One region of the Phycicoccus sp. DTK01 genome, then DNA from elsewhere that is predicted to be linked to it. Evidence: predicted binding sites of a transcription regulator. Region 1 holds the regulator's gene; each other region holds the start of a gene.
The links. The regulator HrcA, encoded in region 1, represses chaperone genes, less so after heat shock. The targets are predictions, from matches to a motif close to TTNGCACTCGNNNNNNNCGAGTGCNAA.
Positions count from the first base shown of each region.

Region 2: a site for HrcA is predicted at 1,744-1,770, ahead of groES (co-chaperone GroES). Genes of this name have one in related genera too.
Region 3: a site for HrcA is predicted at 2,273-2,299, ahead of groL (chaperonin GroEL). Genes of this name have one in related genera too.

Region 1 covers NZ_BOPU01000003.1:495,599-501,129, forward strand. The annotation lists gene hemW (radical SAM family heme chaperone HemW) at 1-192, shown strand, start outside; gene J3473_RS09815 (DUF4870 domain-containing protein) at 232-837, opposite strand; gene J3473_RS09820 (TfoX/Sxy family protein) at 985-1,287, shown strand; gene J3473_RS09825 (DUF3097 domain-containing protein) at 1,291-2,166, opposite strand; gene hrcA (heat-inducible transcriptional repressor HrcA) at 2,336-3,367, shown strand; gene dnaJ (molecular chaperone DnaJ) at 3,416-4,543, shown strand; gene J3473_RS09840 (16S rRNA (uracil(1498)-N(3))-methyltransferase) at 4,572-5,315, shown strand; gene J3473_RS09845 (DUF1905 domain-containing protein) at 5,436-5,531, shown strand, end outside.
Region 2 covers NZ_BOPU01000007.1:131,865-137,395, forward strand. The annotation lists gene groL (chaperonin GroEL) at 1-1,175, opposite strand, end outside; gene groES (co-chaperone GroES) at 1,302-1,595, opposite strand; gene J3473_RS15085 (class I SAM-dependent methyltransferase) at 1,841-3,094, shown strand; gene J3473_RS15090 (acyl-CoA dehydrogenase) at 3,206-5,191, opposite strand; gene J3473_RS15095 (PfkB family carbohydrate kinase) at 5,250-5,531, opposite strand, start outside.
Region 3 covers NZ_BOPU01000006.1:35,270-40,800, reverse strand. The annotation lists gene J3473_RS13635 (DUF3349 domain-containing protein) at 1-48, opposite strand, end outside; gene J3473_RS13630 (hypothetical protein) at 45-341, opposite strand; gene J3473_RS13625 (inorganic phosphate transporter) at 360-1,592, opposite strand; gene J3473_RS13620 (hypothetical protein) at 1,737-2,204, shown strand; gene groL (chaperonin GroEL) at 2,417-4,045, shown strand; gene J3473_RS13610 (alkaline phosphatase D family protein) at 4,207-5,531, shown strand, end outside.

The DNA.
Region 1 (5,531 bases):
CTCCTCGGGGTGCGACTGCGCGAAGGGCTCGACCTCCGCCGGCTCGACGACGCGGGCCGGACGGCCGTGGCCGGGCTCGTCGCCGACGGGCTGCTCGAGGGACCCGCCGCCGTCCGCGACCGGCGGGCCGTCCTCACCCTCCGCGGCCGCCTGCTCGCCGACACGGTCGTGCGCCGGCTGCTCGGTCCCTGACGGGGGAGCGGCCGGCGTACGGACCGGGTCAGCCGCGGGTCACTTGACGAAGCGCGGCGTGAACGGCGGGTTCCACCACTCGCCGTTGTTCGCCTTGACCATCCCGATGATGTGCATGACGAACGCGTAGATCCCGACGAGGAAGATCGTCACGAACCCGACGAGCACGAACATGAGGATGACCGAGACGACGACGCCGATGGCGGTCGTGATCTGGATGTTGAGCGAGTTCGCCGCGTGCGCCCGCACGAACGGCCCGCGGTCCTTGTAGACGAGGTAGATGACGAGGCTGCCGACGAAGCCCAGGGTCCCGGCGCTGATGACCATCGCCACGAGCCCGGCCGCGTGGCTGAGCAGGGCCCAGGTCTTCTCCTCCTGCGCGGTCAGCGGGGCAGCGGGCGCGTACTGGGGCTGGCCGTACTGCTGCTGGCCGTACGGCTGCTGGGCGTACTGCTGCTGCCCCGGGGCCTGCTGCGCGTACTGGGGCTGCGGCGGGGGCGGGGGCACCTCGCCCGCGGCCGGGGTCTCCCAGCCGGGCGTCGGTGCGGGGGCGGCGGGGGGCGCCGGGGGCTCGGCCGGCGGCGGCGGCACGATCTGCGTGGGCTCGTCGCGCGGGGCGTCGTCGCGAGGGGTGTTCTCGCTCATCTCTTCCTCCTGGAGTGGGTCTGGGTCCATCGAACACCCGACGGCCGCGCGGCCCAAGGGGTTCCGGGGGCATGTCGGGGTCCGGGTCGGGGTGCGCTCAGGGCCGACCCCTACCGCCGGCGCCGGCGCCGGGGCCACACTGGGCCCGTGGAGCTGCTCGAGCGGGTCCGGGCGGCGCTGCCGCCCGCGGAGGAGAAGCGGATGTTCGGGGGCGTGGCCTTCATGGTCGACGGCGCGCTCGCGTGCTCGGTCGGGTCCCGGGGCCTCCTCGTGCGGACCGGTCCGGAGCGCTTCGACGAGCTCGTCGCCCGCCCCGGCGTCGAGCCGATGGTCATGAAGGGGCGGACCAGCCGGGGGTGGGTCGACGTCCACGCGTCGGTGCTCGAGGACGACGACGCGCTGGCGGGCTGGCTCGAGGTCGGCGTCGCCGCCGCACGGGCCGCCCGCTGACGCCTACTCAGGCGCCGTCACGAAGTCGATGAGCTCCTCGACGCGACCGAGCAGCTCGGGCTCGAGGTCGGTCCACGAGTCGACGGAGGCGAGGATGCGCCGCCACGCCTGCGCCATGTCGGCCTGGGTCGCGTGCGGCCAGCCGAGGTGCGCGGCGATGCCGTGCTTCCACGACGTCCCGCGCGGGATGACCGGCCACGCGTCCATCCCGAGGCGGCCGGGCTTCACGGACTGCCAGACGTCGACGTAGGGGTGGCCGACGACGAGGACGTGCTGCGCCCAGGGGCGCAGCGCCCGCGCCTCGTCGACGACGCGCGACTCCTTGGTGCCGGGCACGAGGTGGTCGACGAGCACCCCCATCCGGCGGCCGGGGCCGGGGGCGAAGTCGCGGATGGCGCCCGCGAGGTCGTCGACGCCGTCGAGCATCTCGACGACGACACCCTCGACGCGCAGGTCGTGCCCCCACACCTTCTCGACGAGCTCGGCGTCGTGCTTGCCCTCGACGAAGATGCGCGAGCCGCTGGCGACGCGGGCGCGCTGCCCGTGCACCGCGACCGAGCCGCTGGCCGTCCGGGCGCCCGCGGCCTTCGCGGCGGCGAGGCGCTGGGCCTCGGCGGTCCGCGGCGCGACGAGGGTCACGGGGGAGCCGTCGACGAGGAAGCCCGGGCCGAGCCGGAAGCCCTTGGTCCGGCCCCGCCGGTCCTCGAGGTGGACGACGTGGACGCCGCCGGCCTTCTCGACGCGCACGACCGCGCCGACCCATCCGGTCTCGACGTCCTCGACGACCGTGCCGGGCTCGGCCGGCAGCTCGACCGAGCGCCCCCGCCGGGGAGCGCGCCAGTCGCCCGAGAGCACGTCGGATCCGTACCTGTCCACCACGGCCGCGAGGCTAGCCGCGAGCGGCGACGGTCGCCGGGAGCGGCACGCGGGAGCGCCCCTCGGCTTTCGCGCGTGACGGTGCGACGACGTAGCATTGGCACTCGGACGGCGAGAGTGCCAGAGCCCGCCGTGCCGCCCGACCCGACGAGCCGCCCGAGGAGGAGCCCCGATGAGCGAGGACCGCCGCCTGCGCGTGCTCCGGGCCATCGTCCAGGACTACGTGCACACCTCCGAGCCGGTCGGCTCCAAGGCGCTGCTCGAGCGCCACCACCTCGGCGTCTCCGCGGCCACCGTGCGCAACGACATGGCCGCGCTCGAGGAGGACGGCCTCATCGCCGCGCCCCACACCAGCGCCGGCCGGGTGCCCACCGACGCCGGCTACCGGCTCTTCGTCGACCGTCTCTCGCAGATCAAGCCGATGTCGACCGCCGAGCAGCGCGCGATCGCGCACTTCCTCGAGGGGGCCGTCGACCTCGACGACGTCGTCGACCGCACGGTCCGGCTGCTGGCGTCGCTGACCCGGCAGGTCGCGGTCGTGCAGTACCCGTCCCTGTCGCGCTCCTCGGTGCGCCACGTCGAGCTCGTCCCGATCGGCCCCGGGCGGCTCCTCGTCGTCCTCATCACGACGACCGGCCGGGTCGAGCAGCGGGTCATCGAGGTCCCGGCCGACCTGACGACCGACGACGGCGAGCGCGTGCTGTCGGCGCTGCGCACCGAGCTCAACACGGCGACGGCCGGCCGCACCCTCGCCGACGCCTCCTCCGAGCTCGCGGGCGTCCCCGAGCGCTTCGAGGACGGGGCGCGACCGGTCGTGCGGGCGGTCGTCGGCGCGCTGGAGGACTCCCTCGTCGAGGAGCGCGAGGAGCGGCTGGTGCTCGCCGGGACGGCCAACCTCGCCCGCGCCGGCGGCGACTTCACGTCGAGCATCGGCCCGGTGCTCGAGGCGCTCGAGGAGCACGTCGTCCTCCTGCGCCTGCTCGGCACGGTCGCCGAGGAGGGCGGCAGCCTCGCGGTGCGCATCGGGCACGAGAACCCCTACGCCGGGCTGCAGTCGACGTCGATGGTGAGCACCGGGTACGGGTCGGGCGCCGACCTCGTCGCCGGGCTCGGCGTCGTCGGCCCCACGCGCATGGACTACCCCTCGACGATGGCCGCCGTCCGCGCCGTCGCCACCTACGTCTCCCGGATCCTCGCGGACTGACCCGCGCGGACCCCGCCACCACACCGACCCACGGAGGACCCCCCACCCGTGAACGACTACTACGCCGACCTCGGCGTCGCCCGCGACGCGAGCCCCGAGGACATCAAGCGCGCCTACCGCAAGGCCGCGCGCCGGCTGCACCCGGACGTCAACCCCGGCCCCGAGGCCGAGGAGCAGTTCAAGAAGGTGTCGCAGGCCTACGACGTGCTGTCCGACGCCGACAAGCGCCGCCAGTACGACATGGGCGCCGACCCCTACTCGGGGGGCGCCGCCGGCTTCGGCCAGGGCTTCTCGTTCAGCGACATCATGGACGCCTTCTTCGGCGGGCAGGCGGCCGGGCCGAACGCCGGCCCCCGCTCGCGCACCGCCCGCGGCCAGGACGCGCTCGTCCGCCTCGACATCGACCTCGGTGACGCCGTGTTCGGTGGCGAGAAGGAGCTGACCATCGACACCGCGGTCGGCTGCGGCACCTGCCACGGCGACGGCCGCCAGCCCGGCACCGGCACGCGCACCTGCGACGTCTGCGAGGGCCGCGGCGAGATCCGCCAGGTCCAGCGCAGCTTCCTCGGCCAGGTGATGACGACCCGTCCGTGCATGACCTGCCAGGGGTTCGGCCAGATCATCACCGACCCCTGCTACGAGTGCAGCGGCGACGGCCGGGTCCGCACCCGCCGCACGCTCACCCTGCGCGTCCCGGCCGGTGTCGACACCGGCACCCGCATCCAGCTCGCCGGCGAGGGTGAGGTCGGCCCCGGCAACGGCCCGGCCGGTGACCTCTACGTCGAGGTCGCGGTCCGCAAGCACCCGGTCTTCCAGCGTCGCGGCGACGACCTCCACGCGAGCGTCGAGCTGCCGATGACGGCCGCGGCGCTCGGGGCCTCGCTCTCGATGGACACCTTCGACGGGGCGCAGGAGCTCGACATCAAGCGCGGCACGCAGTCCGGCGACACCCTGACCCTGCGCGGCCTGGGTGTCACGCACCTGCGCGGCGGTGGGCGCGGCGACGTCATCGTCCACACGAGCGTGCAGACCCCGACGAGGCTCGACGGCGAGCAGGAGGAGCTGCTGCGGCGGCTCGCGGCCCTGCGCGGCGAGGAGCGTCCGCAGGGGAAGATGGCCAACCCCGCCGACGGCGGCCTGTTCGGCAAGCTGCGCGACGCCTTCAAGGCCCGCTGACCCCGGCTCGTCCGACGCTCCCAGCCCGATGACGCTGCCCGTCCACCTCGTCCCCGCCGGGACCCTCGACGCCGTGGGCCCCGGCTCGGCCGTGCGGCTCGACGGACCCGAGGGCCGGCACGCGGTGGCGGTGCGGCGCACCCGTGTCGGTGAACGGCTGGTGCTCGCCGACGGGGCGGGACGAGCCGTCGAGGGGGAGGTCGTGGTGGTCGAGCGCGACACCCTCGACCTGCGCGTCGACGAGGTCCGCGACGAGCCCGAGCCCGCGCCGCGCTTCGTCCTCGTCCAGGCCCTGGCCAAGGGGGAGCGCGACGACCAGGCGGTCGAGGCGGCCACCGAGTGCGGGGTCGACGAGGTCGTGCCGTGGCAGGCCGCGCGCAGCATCGTCCAGTGGCGCGGGGAGCGCGGCGAGAAGGCCCGCCGCAAGTGGGACGCCGTGCTCGTCGCGGCCACCAAGCAGTCACGGCGCACCCGCCGGCCGGTGCTCGGCCCGACCGTGACCACCGCGGGGCTCGTCGAGCGCGCCCGGGACGCGGCCCTCGTCCTCGTCCTCCACGAGGACGCCGAGGCCCCGCTGGCCGGGGTGTCCCTGCCGGACGCCGGGGACGTGCTCGTCGTCGTCGGGCCCGAGGGCGGCATCGCCCCGGAGGAGGTCGCGGCGCTCGAGGCGGCCGGCGCGCGGACGGTGCGGCTGGGCGCGACCGTGCTGCGGGCGTCGAGCGCCGGTCCGGCCGCGCTGGCGGTGCTCAGCGCCGCCTCCCGCTGGCGCTGACCCGACCTCCCCACCGCTCCCCGTCTCACCGCGAACGCGTGTGAGACCGCCGGGGACGACCGGCGGGTCCACACGCGTTCGCGACGGGCGCGGGGTCGGGGACGGTCCTACGCTGGCGCGATGGACCTGGAGTTCACGGGGGAGGTCGTGGAGTGGCGCGGCCCGGCGCCGCACCACTTCGTCGCGCTGCCCGAGGCCGAGGCGGCCCGCGTCCAC
Region 2 (5,531 bases), on a different contig from region 1:
TGCTTCTTCTCCTTGAGCTCGACCTCGGTGTGCGCGCCGACCTTGATGACGCAGACGCCGCCGGCGAGCTTCGCGAGGCGCTCCTGGAGCTTCTCGCGGTCCCAGTCGGAGTCGGTGCGCTCGATCTCCTGCTTGATCTGGGCGACGCGGCCCTCGACGTCGGAGGCCTCGCCCGCGCCGTCGATGATGACCGTCGAGTCCTTGGTGACGACGACGCGGCGCGCCTGGCCGAGGGTCTCGAGACCGACCTGGTCGAGCTTGAGGCCGACCTCCTCGGCGACGACCTGGCCGCCGGTGAGGACCGCCATGTCCTGCAGCATCGCCTTGCGGCGGTCGCCGAAGCCGGGGGCCTTGACGGCGACGACGTTGAACGTGCCGCGCATCTTGTTGACGACGAGCGTCGAGAGGGCCTCGCCGTCGACGTCCTCGGCGATGATGACGAGCGGCTTGCCCGACTGGACGACCTTCTCGAGCACCGGCAGGACGTCGGCGATGGCCGAGATCTTGCCCTGGTTGATGAGCACGTAGGCGTCCTCGACGACGGCCTCCATGCGCTCCGGGTCGGAAACGAAGTACGGGGAGATGTAGCCCTTGTCGAACTGCATGCCCTCGGTGAACTCGAGCTCGGTGGAGGCGGTCGAGGACTCCTCGACGGTGATGACGCCGTCCTTGCCGACCTTGTCGAACGCGTCGGCGATGGTGGCGCCGATCTCGGTGTCCTGCGCGGAGAGCGAGGCGACCTGGGCGATCTCGTCCTTGGACTCGATCTCGCGGGCGTTCTCGAGCAGGCGCTCGGAGACGGCGTCGACGGCCTTGTCCATCCCGCGCTTGAGGCCCGAGGGAGCGGCGCCGGCCGCGACGTTGCGCAGGCCCTCCTTGACCATCGCCTGGGCGAGGACCGTCGCGGTCGTCGTCCCGTCACCGGCGATGTCGTTGGTCTTGGTGGCGACCTCCTTGGCGAGCTGCGCGCCGAGGTTCTCGTAGGCGTCCTCGAGCTCGACCTCGCGGGCGATCGTGACGCCGTCGTTCGTGATCGTGGGGGCGCCCCACTTCTTGTCGATGACGACGTTGCGGCCCTTCGGGCCGAGCGTCACCTTGACGGCGTTCGCGAGGGCGTCGACGCCCCGCTCGAGCGCCTTGCGGGCGGAGTCGTTGAACTCCAGTTCCTTGGCCATGGGTGTCCTTTGCTGGGGGTGACGGGCGGCGCGGTGCGCCCGACCCGTCGCGTGGGTCAGGGGGATGCCGGACGCGTCCCGGCGGCACGGGGCCGCCGGGACGCGGTCACGGCGTCAGCGGACTGCTCAGCCGACGACGGCGAGCACGTCGCGGGCGGAGAGGATGAGGTACTCCTCGCCGCCGTGCTTGATCTCGGTGCCGCCGTACTTGCTGAAGATGACCCGGTCGCCGACCTGGACGTCGAGCGGGACCCGGTTGCCCTTGTCGTCGATGCGACCGGGGCCGACCGCGAGGACCTCGCCCTCCTGGGGCTTCTCCTTCGCGGTGTCCGGGATGACGAGACCGGACGCGGTGGTCTGCTCGGCCTCGAGGCTCTTGATGACGATGCGGTCCTCGAGCGGCTTGATGGAAACCGACACGGTGTGCTCCTCCCCTTGCTGGGATGAGTCGAAGTGGACGGGGACGTGCGCGTCCGGGCCGTGCTCGCCGTCGCGGGGGTCGACCGCGGCCCGGGGTGCGCTGGCACTCGCACGGGGCGAGTGCCAATGAGGCAAATCTAGGCCGCGCTTAGCACTCGGTCAACTCGAGTGCCAGCCGGGCGCGGCGCGGGCGTCCGGAGGGTTCGCACCGGGCCCCGAGAAGGCGGATGGCAGGATGACCGGCCGTGGACGTCGGCATCGTGCGAGCCCTGGGGTCGCCGGAGGGGAAGGAGCTCCTGCGCTCCCTCCCGCCGTACGACCCCGCGGCGGTGTTCGCGCTCCAGGACCGGCTGCGCCGCGAGGGCCACGCGGCCGACTTCGTGGCCGCCGTGCTCACCCAGCAGCGGCTGCGCGCGCGGGCCGTCGCGAAGTTCGGCGAGTTCGCCGGCGACCTCCTCTACACGCCCGACGGGCTCGAGCAGGCCTCGCGGCTCGAGGTCGCGGCCACCCACGCGGGCCGCTTCTACAACGCCTCGCTGGCGACGGTGCACGACCTCGGCTGCGGCATCGGCAGCGACGCCGTCGCGATGTCGGCGCTCGGCGTGACCGTGCAGGCCGTCGACATCGACCCCGTGACGGCGGCCATCGCCGACACCAACCTGCGGCCCTGGCCCGACTCCCGCGCCCACGAGGGCTACGCCGAGGAGTTCGAGCCGCCGCGCGACCCGCTGCGCTCGCGCGTCGGCGTCTGGCTGGACCCGGCACGCCGCATCCCCGGCAAGACCGGGCGGCACGGGCGCATCAAGCGGGTGTTCCGGCTCGACGAGATCCGGCCATCGTGGCAGTTCGTCCTCCAGGTGGCGACGGCGGTGCCGGCCACCGGGGCGAAGCTCTCGCCGTCGATGCCGCACGACGCGATCCCGCTCGGCACCGAGGCGCAATGGACCTCGTACGGCGGCGAGGTGCTCGAGTGCGCCGTCTGGTGGGGGCCGCTGGCCCAGCGCCCCGGCCGCAGCGCGCGCATCCTCGCGGCCGGGCGCTCGCCGGTCGAGGTCGACGAGACGATGGCCGAGCCGGACCCACCGACGGCCGAGGGCACCGGCTCGATCGGTGCCTGGCTGTACGAGCCGGACCGCGCCGTGACGCAGGCCGGGCTGCTCGGGGCCGTGACCGGGGCGACGCTCGGGGTCGAGGTCGACACGGGGCTGGGGTACGTGCTCTCGGACGCCGAGGTGGACCTGCCGTACGCGCGGCGGTACGCGGTGCTCGAGTCGATGCCGTTCACCGTCAAGACACTGCGGGCGTGGCTGGCGCAGCACGGCGTGACCGGGCTGACCGTCAAGAAGCGCGGGGTCCGGCTCGACGACGACGAGCTGCGGCGGCAGCTGAAGATCGGGCGCGGCGCCGGCGACGGGGCGCAGGCGACGGTCGTGCTCACGCGGGTCGCGGGCCAGCAGACGGCGATCGTCGTCGAGCCCGTGGTGCCGGCCGCCGGCTGAGAGCGGGCGTGAGCAGCCCGAGACCCCGGTTCGTCCGCGAGACCCCGGAACCGTTCCGGGGTCTCGCGGACATTTCGGGGTGACCCCGAAATGCTGAGTCACCCGGCCGGGTCAGGGGCCGACGAGGTCGCGCGCGCCGAGGACCTCCGGCGGGATGCCGAACGCCTCGACGAGCTCGAGCGCAACGGGCCGCAGGCGCCGCAGCAGCGCCGTCACCTCCCGCGTGATGGCCTTCGAGCGCGGCGCCGACAGCCGCCCGTGCTCGAGGAACCAGCCGCGGTCGGCCTCGATGGTCACGAGCGCGTGCAGGTCGCAGAGCGCCCCGAGCACCTCGCGCGTCGGCCCCTCCGGCTGGGCCCGCACCTGCGCGACGAACGCCTCGACGACGAGCCGCTCGACGTGCGAGCGGGCCGCGGCGATGACGTGGTCCTGCACGTCGTTGAACACCTCGCCCGGCGGCCGGCCGGCGTCGACCCCCGCCTTGAGCCGACGCGCCACCCCCGCGACCTGGTGCTCCTCGCGGAAGCGCAGCATCGCCAGGTGGTAGTCGGGGTCGAGCAGCCCGGCGTCGGTGTCCGCGCCGTCGCGCCCCGTCGGCAGCACGTCCCGGATGCGCTCGAGCAGCTGGTGCGCCGCGGTGAGCTCGACGACGGTGTCGACGGCCAGCCCGGCGACGAAGCGGACCATCCCGCGCTGGTCGAGGTCCTCGAAGGACGAGGAGTAGTCGGTGAGCAGCCCCTTGGCGACGAGCTGGAGCAGGACGTGGTTGTCGCCCTCGAACGTCGTGAAGACGTCGGTGTCGGCCTTGAGCGCCGCGAACCGGTTGGCCGAGAGGTAGCCGGCGCCGCCGCACGCCTCGCGGCACTCCTGGATGGCGTGCGTCGCGTGCCAGGTGGCGAGCGCCTTCTGGCCGGCGGCGCGCGACTCGAGGGCGCGCACGTCGCGCTCGGGCGCCTCGGGGGTCTCCAGCGAGAAGACCTCGTGCAGCTGCCGGGCGACCTCCTGCTGGGCGGCGCTCAGGGCGTACGCGCGGGCGACGAGCGGCAGCAACCGGCGCTGGTGCATCCCGTAGTCCAGGAGCAGGGTCTCGTCCTCGGTGCCGGGCGCCTCGAACTGGCGGCGGCGCAGGCCGTACCGGACGGCGATCTCGATGGCCACCTTGGATGCCGCGAGCGCTCCCCCGCCGACGCTGACCCGGCCCTGGACGAGGGTGCCGAGCATCGTGAAGAAGCGCCGGTTGGGGTTCTCGATGCTCGAGCGGTACGTGCCGTCGTCGTCGATCTGCGCGAAGCGGTCGAGGAGGTTGGCGCGCGGCACACGCACGTCGTCGAACCAGAGGCGGCCGTTGTCGACGCCCTCGAGCCCGAGCTTGGTGCCGCAGTCCTCGACCCGCACGCCGGCCAGCACCTCGCCGTCGCGGCGGATCGGGACGAGCACCGCGTGGACGCCGTGGGCCTCGCCGCCGACCTCGAGCTGGGCGAAGACGACCGCGAGCTCGCCGTCCTCCGCGGCGTTGCCGATGTAGTCCTTGCGCGAGGCGTCGTCGGGGGTGCGGACGACGATCTCGTCGGTGGCGGGGTCGTAGGTGGCGGTGGTGCCGAGCGCCTGGACGTTGCTGCCGTGGCCGGTCTCGGTCATCGCGAAGCAGCCGAGCAGCCGCCCGGAGAGGATGTCCGGCAGGTACCGCTCGTGGTGGGCGCGCGTCCCGAGCTGGAGCACGGCGCCGCCGAAGAGCCCGAACTGCACGCCGGACTTCACGACGACGGAGAGATCGCCGTAGGCGAGCGTCTCGAACGACGCGATGGAGGCGCCGATGTCGCCACCGCCGCCGACCGAGCGGGGGAAGCCGTGGGCGGCCTGGCCGCGCTCGCCGATCTCGACGACGAGGTCGCGCACCCGGCGGCGCAGCTCGGCCCGGGGCAGGTCTCGCTGCTCGTCGAGGAGGTCGGTGTGCTCGGCCAGCGCGGCGCGGACCTCGTCGCGGACGGCGGCGTGCGGCCCGTCGAGGACGGCGCGCAGGGCGGCGGGGTCGGCGTCCAGGGCGGGCTGGGCGCGACGGGTCGGGTCGGTGGTGCGGACGGCATCGGTGGCGGCCATGTCGCCACCCTGACACGGCTTTACCGGCCTTCGGCGGCTCCGTGACGCGCGAAGTTACTCACAGGTAGGGGTCGGGCTGCGCGCCCTCGCGCGCGACGGCGGCGGCGCCGGAGGCGAGCGCCGCGTCGAGCGCCTCCTCGCGGGTGGCGCCGCGCGCGAGGGCTGCCGCGAGCGCGCCGACGAAGGCGTCGCCGGCTCCCGTCGTGTCGACGACGCCGCCCTCGACCGGGTGGGCCGGCATCGTCACGCCGTCCCACGAGGCCCCGTTGGCCCCGAAGGTCACGAGCAGCGAGGCCGGCTCGGCCCCCGCCTCGGCGAGCGCCTGCATCTCGAGCTCGTT
Region 3 (5,531 bases), on a different contig from region 1:
GATGTGGGCGATCACCGAGTGCGACAGCTGCGGCATGGCGGAACTCACTTCTTGTCGACGATGGTCGGGAACACGTGCTCGAAGCTCACGGCCTTCCCGAAGCCGCTCGCGACGATGAGCACGAGGCCGAGCACGACCCCGGCGACGATGACCCCGACGAGCAGCCCGGCGACGGCCCGTCCGAGCGGCGAGTACCGCACGCTACCGTCCGGGGCCTCGTCGGCGCCGACGACGAGCGCGCGCATGGCGAGGGCGTAGATCACGGGCAGGCCGGCCCCGAAGAGCAGGCCGACGATCAGGACGTTGCCGGCGCCCTCGAGGGCGAGCTGGATGCTGCGCATGGTGGTCGGTCCTCTCCGTCAGCGGGTCGGGGTCTTGGTGGGGGCCGGGGTGGTGGCCGCGGGCTCGCCGCCCGTCGCACCCCACTCCTCGGTGACGTTGTGGGCCCCGACGTGCTCGCGCTTGGAGCGCAGGTACATGAACAGGGACGCGGCGCACAGGATCGCGAAGACGAGCAGCGCACCGGGCGCGCCGCCGAGCGTGTGCCCGACCCACCACATGAGCGCGCCCATCCCGGCGGCGATGGGGAAGGTCAGCGCCCAGGCGACGACCATCCGACCGGCGGTGGACCAGCGCACGTGGGTGCCGCGGCCGAGCCCACCACCGAGGACCGAGCCGGTGGCGACGTGGGTCGTCGAGAGGGCGAACCCGAGGTGGCTCGAGGCGAGGAGGACGGCGGCGGTGGCGCCGTCGCTCGAGAGGCCCTGGCGCGGCGTGATGTCGACCAGGCCCTTGCCGAGCGTGCGGATGATCCGCCAGCCGCCGATGTACGTGCCGAGGGCGATGGCCGTCGCGGCGCTCACCTTGACCCAGATCGGGACGGCGTCGGTGCGGTCCCAGTGGCCGCTCGCGATGAGGGCGAGGGTCATGACGCCCATCGTCTTCTGGGCGTCGTTCGTGCCGTGCGCGAGCGAGACGAGCGAGGCGCTGCCGATCTGGCCCCAGCGGAAGTACCGCTCGTTGAGCCGGTCCATCACCGAGGAGGTGATCCGGTGCACGAGCCAGCACCCGATGAACGCGACGACGAGCGCGACGGCGGGGGAGAGCAGGGAGGGCAGGAGGATCTTGCCGACGACGCCGTCGAGCTTGGTCCCGTCACCGGTCCACTTGACGCCCGCGAGGCCGAGCCCCGCGGCGCCGGCGCCGGTCAGCCCGCCGAGGAGGGCGTGCGAGGAGCTCGAGGGCAGGCCGAGCAGCCAGGTGAAGAGGTTCCAGACGATCCCGCCGACGAGGCCGGCGAGCACGATGAGCAGCAGCGCCTCACCGCCGTCGGTCAGGAGCTCGGGCCGTGGGGCCCCGCTCTTGTCCTGGATTTTGATGACGGCGTTCGACACGGTGAGGGCCACCTCGACGGAGAGGAAGGCGCCGACGAGGTTGAGCACCGCGCTGAGGCCGACCGCCACCTTGGGCGCGAGGGCCCCGGTGGAGATCGACGCCGCCATCGCGTTGGCCGTGTCGTGGAAGCCGTTCGTGAAGTCGAAGGCCAGGGCCGTCACGATGACGAGCACGAGGATGAGGGTCGCTGCGTCCACGAGGCACCAGTGTGGGGCGGCAACCCCGGCTTCACCAAGACGGGGCCCGTCGTTCACCCGTTGTTCACCCGGCGCGGCGGGACTGCTGCGGCTCCCGGGGCGCGTGGGGCGGCGCCGGGGCATCCGTTTTGTCAGGATGGGGTGATGAGCGACCTGGACTGGAGCACCCCGGACGGACTCGCCGCGATCCGCGCGCACCTCGTCGAGCGCATCGACGGATGGCGGGAGCCGGCCGCGCACGCCGTGGGGCTGTCACCGGCCTCCTCGACGCCGGACTGGCTCTTTCCGCACGTCACGGCGACGCCCGGCGGCCGGCCGGCCCTCGCGACGGTCGTCCTCGCGACGGTGCTCGGTCACGACGGCTCGACCGCCACCCTGCCCCTGTCGCGCTCGGACCTCGCGGCGGCCGTCGAGTCGCTGGCCCCGGCCGAGGCGTGCACGGACCTGCCGCACCCCAACCTCGCCGCGTGGCGCGAGGTCCTCGCCGAGCTGGACGGCAACCCGGCCCGCGAGGCGGTCGCCGTCTTCGTCGCCGACCTCGAGGACCCGGTGGCCTCGGAGGCCGACGCCTCGCTGCGCGTCCACCTCGACGGGGCCGACCCCGCGCTCTGATGCTCGCACCCGGCCCGGGCCGCCGGTGAGCGTTTGCACTCTCCCCCCGAGAGTGCCAATAATGACCATTAGCACTCTCATCATGAGAGTGACAGAACAGACCGGTCCGGTGAGGGCAGGTGCGCCGACGGTGACGTGAGCCGCGGCCCCGGCCCGTCCGTCGCGGGCACCGCCCGGTCCCACCATCGATTCGCGTGGGAGGAACCACCCGAATGGCCAAGATCATCGCTTTCGACGAGGAGGCACGCCGCGGTCTCGAGCGAGGCATGAACACCCTCGCCGACGCCGTCAAGGTGACCCTCGGTCCGAAGGGCCGCAACGTCGTCCTGGAGAAGAAGTGGGGCGCCCCCACGATCACCAACGACGGTGTCTCGATCGCCAAGGAGATCGAGCTCGACGACCCGTACGAGAAGATCGGCGCCGAGCTGGTCAAGGAGGTCGCGAAGAAGACCGACGACGTCGCCGGTGACGGCACGACGACGGCCACCGTCCTCGCCCAGGCACTCGTCCGCGAGGGCCTGCGCAACGTCGCCGCCGGGGCCAACCCGATGGCGCTCAAGCGCGGCATCGAGAAGGCCGTCCGCGCCGTCTCCGACGAGCTGCTCGCCAACGCCAAGGACGTCGAGACCAAGGAGCAGATCGCTGCCACGGCCTCGATCTCCGCTGCTGACCCCCAGATCGGCGAGATGATCGCCGAGGCCATGGACAAGGTCGGCAAGGAGGGTGTCATCACCGTCGAGGAGAGCAACACCTTCGGCCTCGAGCTCGAGCTCACCGAGGGCATGCGCTTCGACAAGGGCTACATCAGCCACTACTTCGTCACCGACACCGAGCGCATGGAGGCCGTGCTCGAGGACCCGTACGTCCTCATCGCGAACTCCAAGATCGGCTCGATCAAGGACCTGCTGCCCCTCCTCGAGAAGGTCATGCAGTCCGGCAAGCCGCTCCTCGTCATCTCCGAGGACGTCGACGGCGAGGCCCTGAGCACGCTCGTGGTCAACAAGATCCGCGGCACCTTCAAGTCCGTCGCCGTCAAGGCCCCGGGCTTCGGCGACCGCCGCAAGGCCATGCTCGGCGACATCGCCATCCTCACCGGTGGCCAGGTCATCTCCGAGGAGGTCGGCCTCAAGCTCGACACCGCGGACCTCTCGCTCCTCGGCCGCGCCCGCAAGGTCGTCGTCACCAAGGACGAGACGACGATCGTCGAGGGTGCCGGTGACAACGACCAGATCCAGGGTCGTGTCAACCAGATCCGCGCCGAGATCGAGAAGACCGACTCGGACTACGACCGCGAGAAGCTCCAGGAGCGCCTCGCCAAGCTCGCCGGCGGCGTCGCCGTCATCAAGGCGGGCGCGGCCACCGAGGTCGAGCTCAAGGAGCGCAAGCACCGCATCGAGGACGCCGTCCGCAACGCGAAGGCCGCCGTCGAGGAGGGCATCGTCGCCGGTGGTGGCGTCGCCCTCATCCAGGCCGGGGCCAAGGCGTTCGCGTCCCTCGACCTCCAGGGTGACGAGGCCACCGGGGCGAACATCGTCAAGGTCGCCATCGAGGCGCCGCTCAAGCAGATCGCGATCAACGCCGGTCTCGAGGGCGGGGTCGTCGCGGAGAAGGTCAGCAACCTCGAGTCGGGCTGGGGCCTCAACGCCGCCACCGGTGAGTACGTCGACCTCGTGTCGGCGGGCGTCATCGACCCGGCGAAGGTCACCCGCTCGGCGCTGCAGAACGCGGCGTCCATCGCGGCGCTGTTCCTCACGACCGAGGCCGTCATCGCCGACAAGCCCGAGAAGGCCGCTCCGGCCATGCCGGGCGGCGGCGACGACATGGGCGGCATGGGCTTCTGAGCCCCTGACGCACCACGGGTCACGACCGACGGGCGGTCCTCCTCCGGGAGGGCCGCCCGTCGGCGTCCCCACCCTCCCCGGCCCGCGTCAGGGGTGGACGGGGGTCGGGCCGGGGTGCTCACCCACAGCCGACGCCCAGCCTCGGACGGCAGGATGAGGCCATGAGCCACCCCGAGCCCGGTGAGGCCCACCCCCTCGTCCTCGGCCCGCTGCTCCGCCACGTCGACGACGTCTCGGCGACGATCTGGGTCCGCACCGCCGCGGCCGCCACGGTCACCGTCGTGCGCGACGGTCGCCGCTGGAGCGCGCCCACCTTCCGCGTCCACGGGTCGCACTACGCGCTCGTCGTCTGCGACGGCCTCGAGCCCGGCACCGACGACCCGTACGAGCTGCTCGTCGACGACGAGCGCGTCTGGCCCCTCGACGGCGCACCGCCGAGCCGCATCCGCACCCTCGACCCCGCCCGCATGCCGCACTTCGCCTTCGGCTCCTGTCGCACGACGGGCACGCACGACGACGAGGGCGTGCGGCGCCACGGCGTCGACGCCCTGCGCAGCCTCGCGGTGACGCTGCGCGACGTGCCGGAGGCCGGCTGGCCCGACCTGCTCGTCCTCCTCGGCGACCAGGTGTACGCCGACACGACGCCCCACCCCGAGCTCGAGGCGTTCATGCGCGCGCGGCGCAGCCTCGACGAGCCGCCGTTCGAGGAGATCAAGGACTACGCGGAGTACGACGAGCTCTACCGGATCACGTGGGTCGAGCCCGTCATCCGCTGGCTGCTCTCGACCGTGCCGTCGGCGATGATCTTCGACGACCACGACATCCGCGACGACTGGAACACCTCGTGGTCCTGGCGCCGCGAGATGCGGGCGACGACGTGGTGGCAGGAGCGCATCGTCTCGGGCCTCGCCTCGTACTGGGTGCACCAGCACATCGGCAACCTCTCGCCGGCCGAGCTCGCGCAGGAGGAGGCGTTCCGGCTCGTCCTCGAGCACGCCGCCGACCACGCGGCGCGCGGCTCGAGCGCCGTCGAGGACGAGCTCGACCTCACGGCGACGCTCGACGCGCTGGCCGCCCGGGCCGACGCCGAGCCCGAGACCTACCGCTGGAGCCACGTGCGGGAGCTCGGCGACTGCCTGCTCGTCGTCCTCGACTCCCGCGCCGCCCGCCACCTCGAGCCCGACCGTCGCTCGATGCTCGACGCGACCGAGACGCAGTGGCTCGACGCGACGCTGCGCGGCGGGTACCGGCACGTCTTCGTCGGCACCTCCCTGCCCTTCCTCCTGCCCCCCGGCCTGCACGACTTCGAGGCCATCGACGAGGCGGTGGCGCAGGGCGCGTACGGTCGCCGGGCGGCCCACGCGGCCGAGCGGGTGCGCCGGGTCGTCGACCTCGAGCACTGGGCCGCGTTCAACACCGGCTTCGACGAGGTCTTCGAGATGGTGATGGACCTCGCGCGCGGCCACCGCGGGCCGGCCCCCGAGAC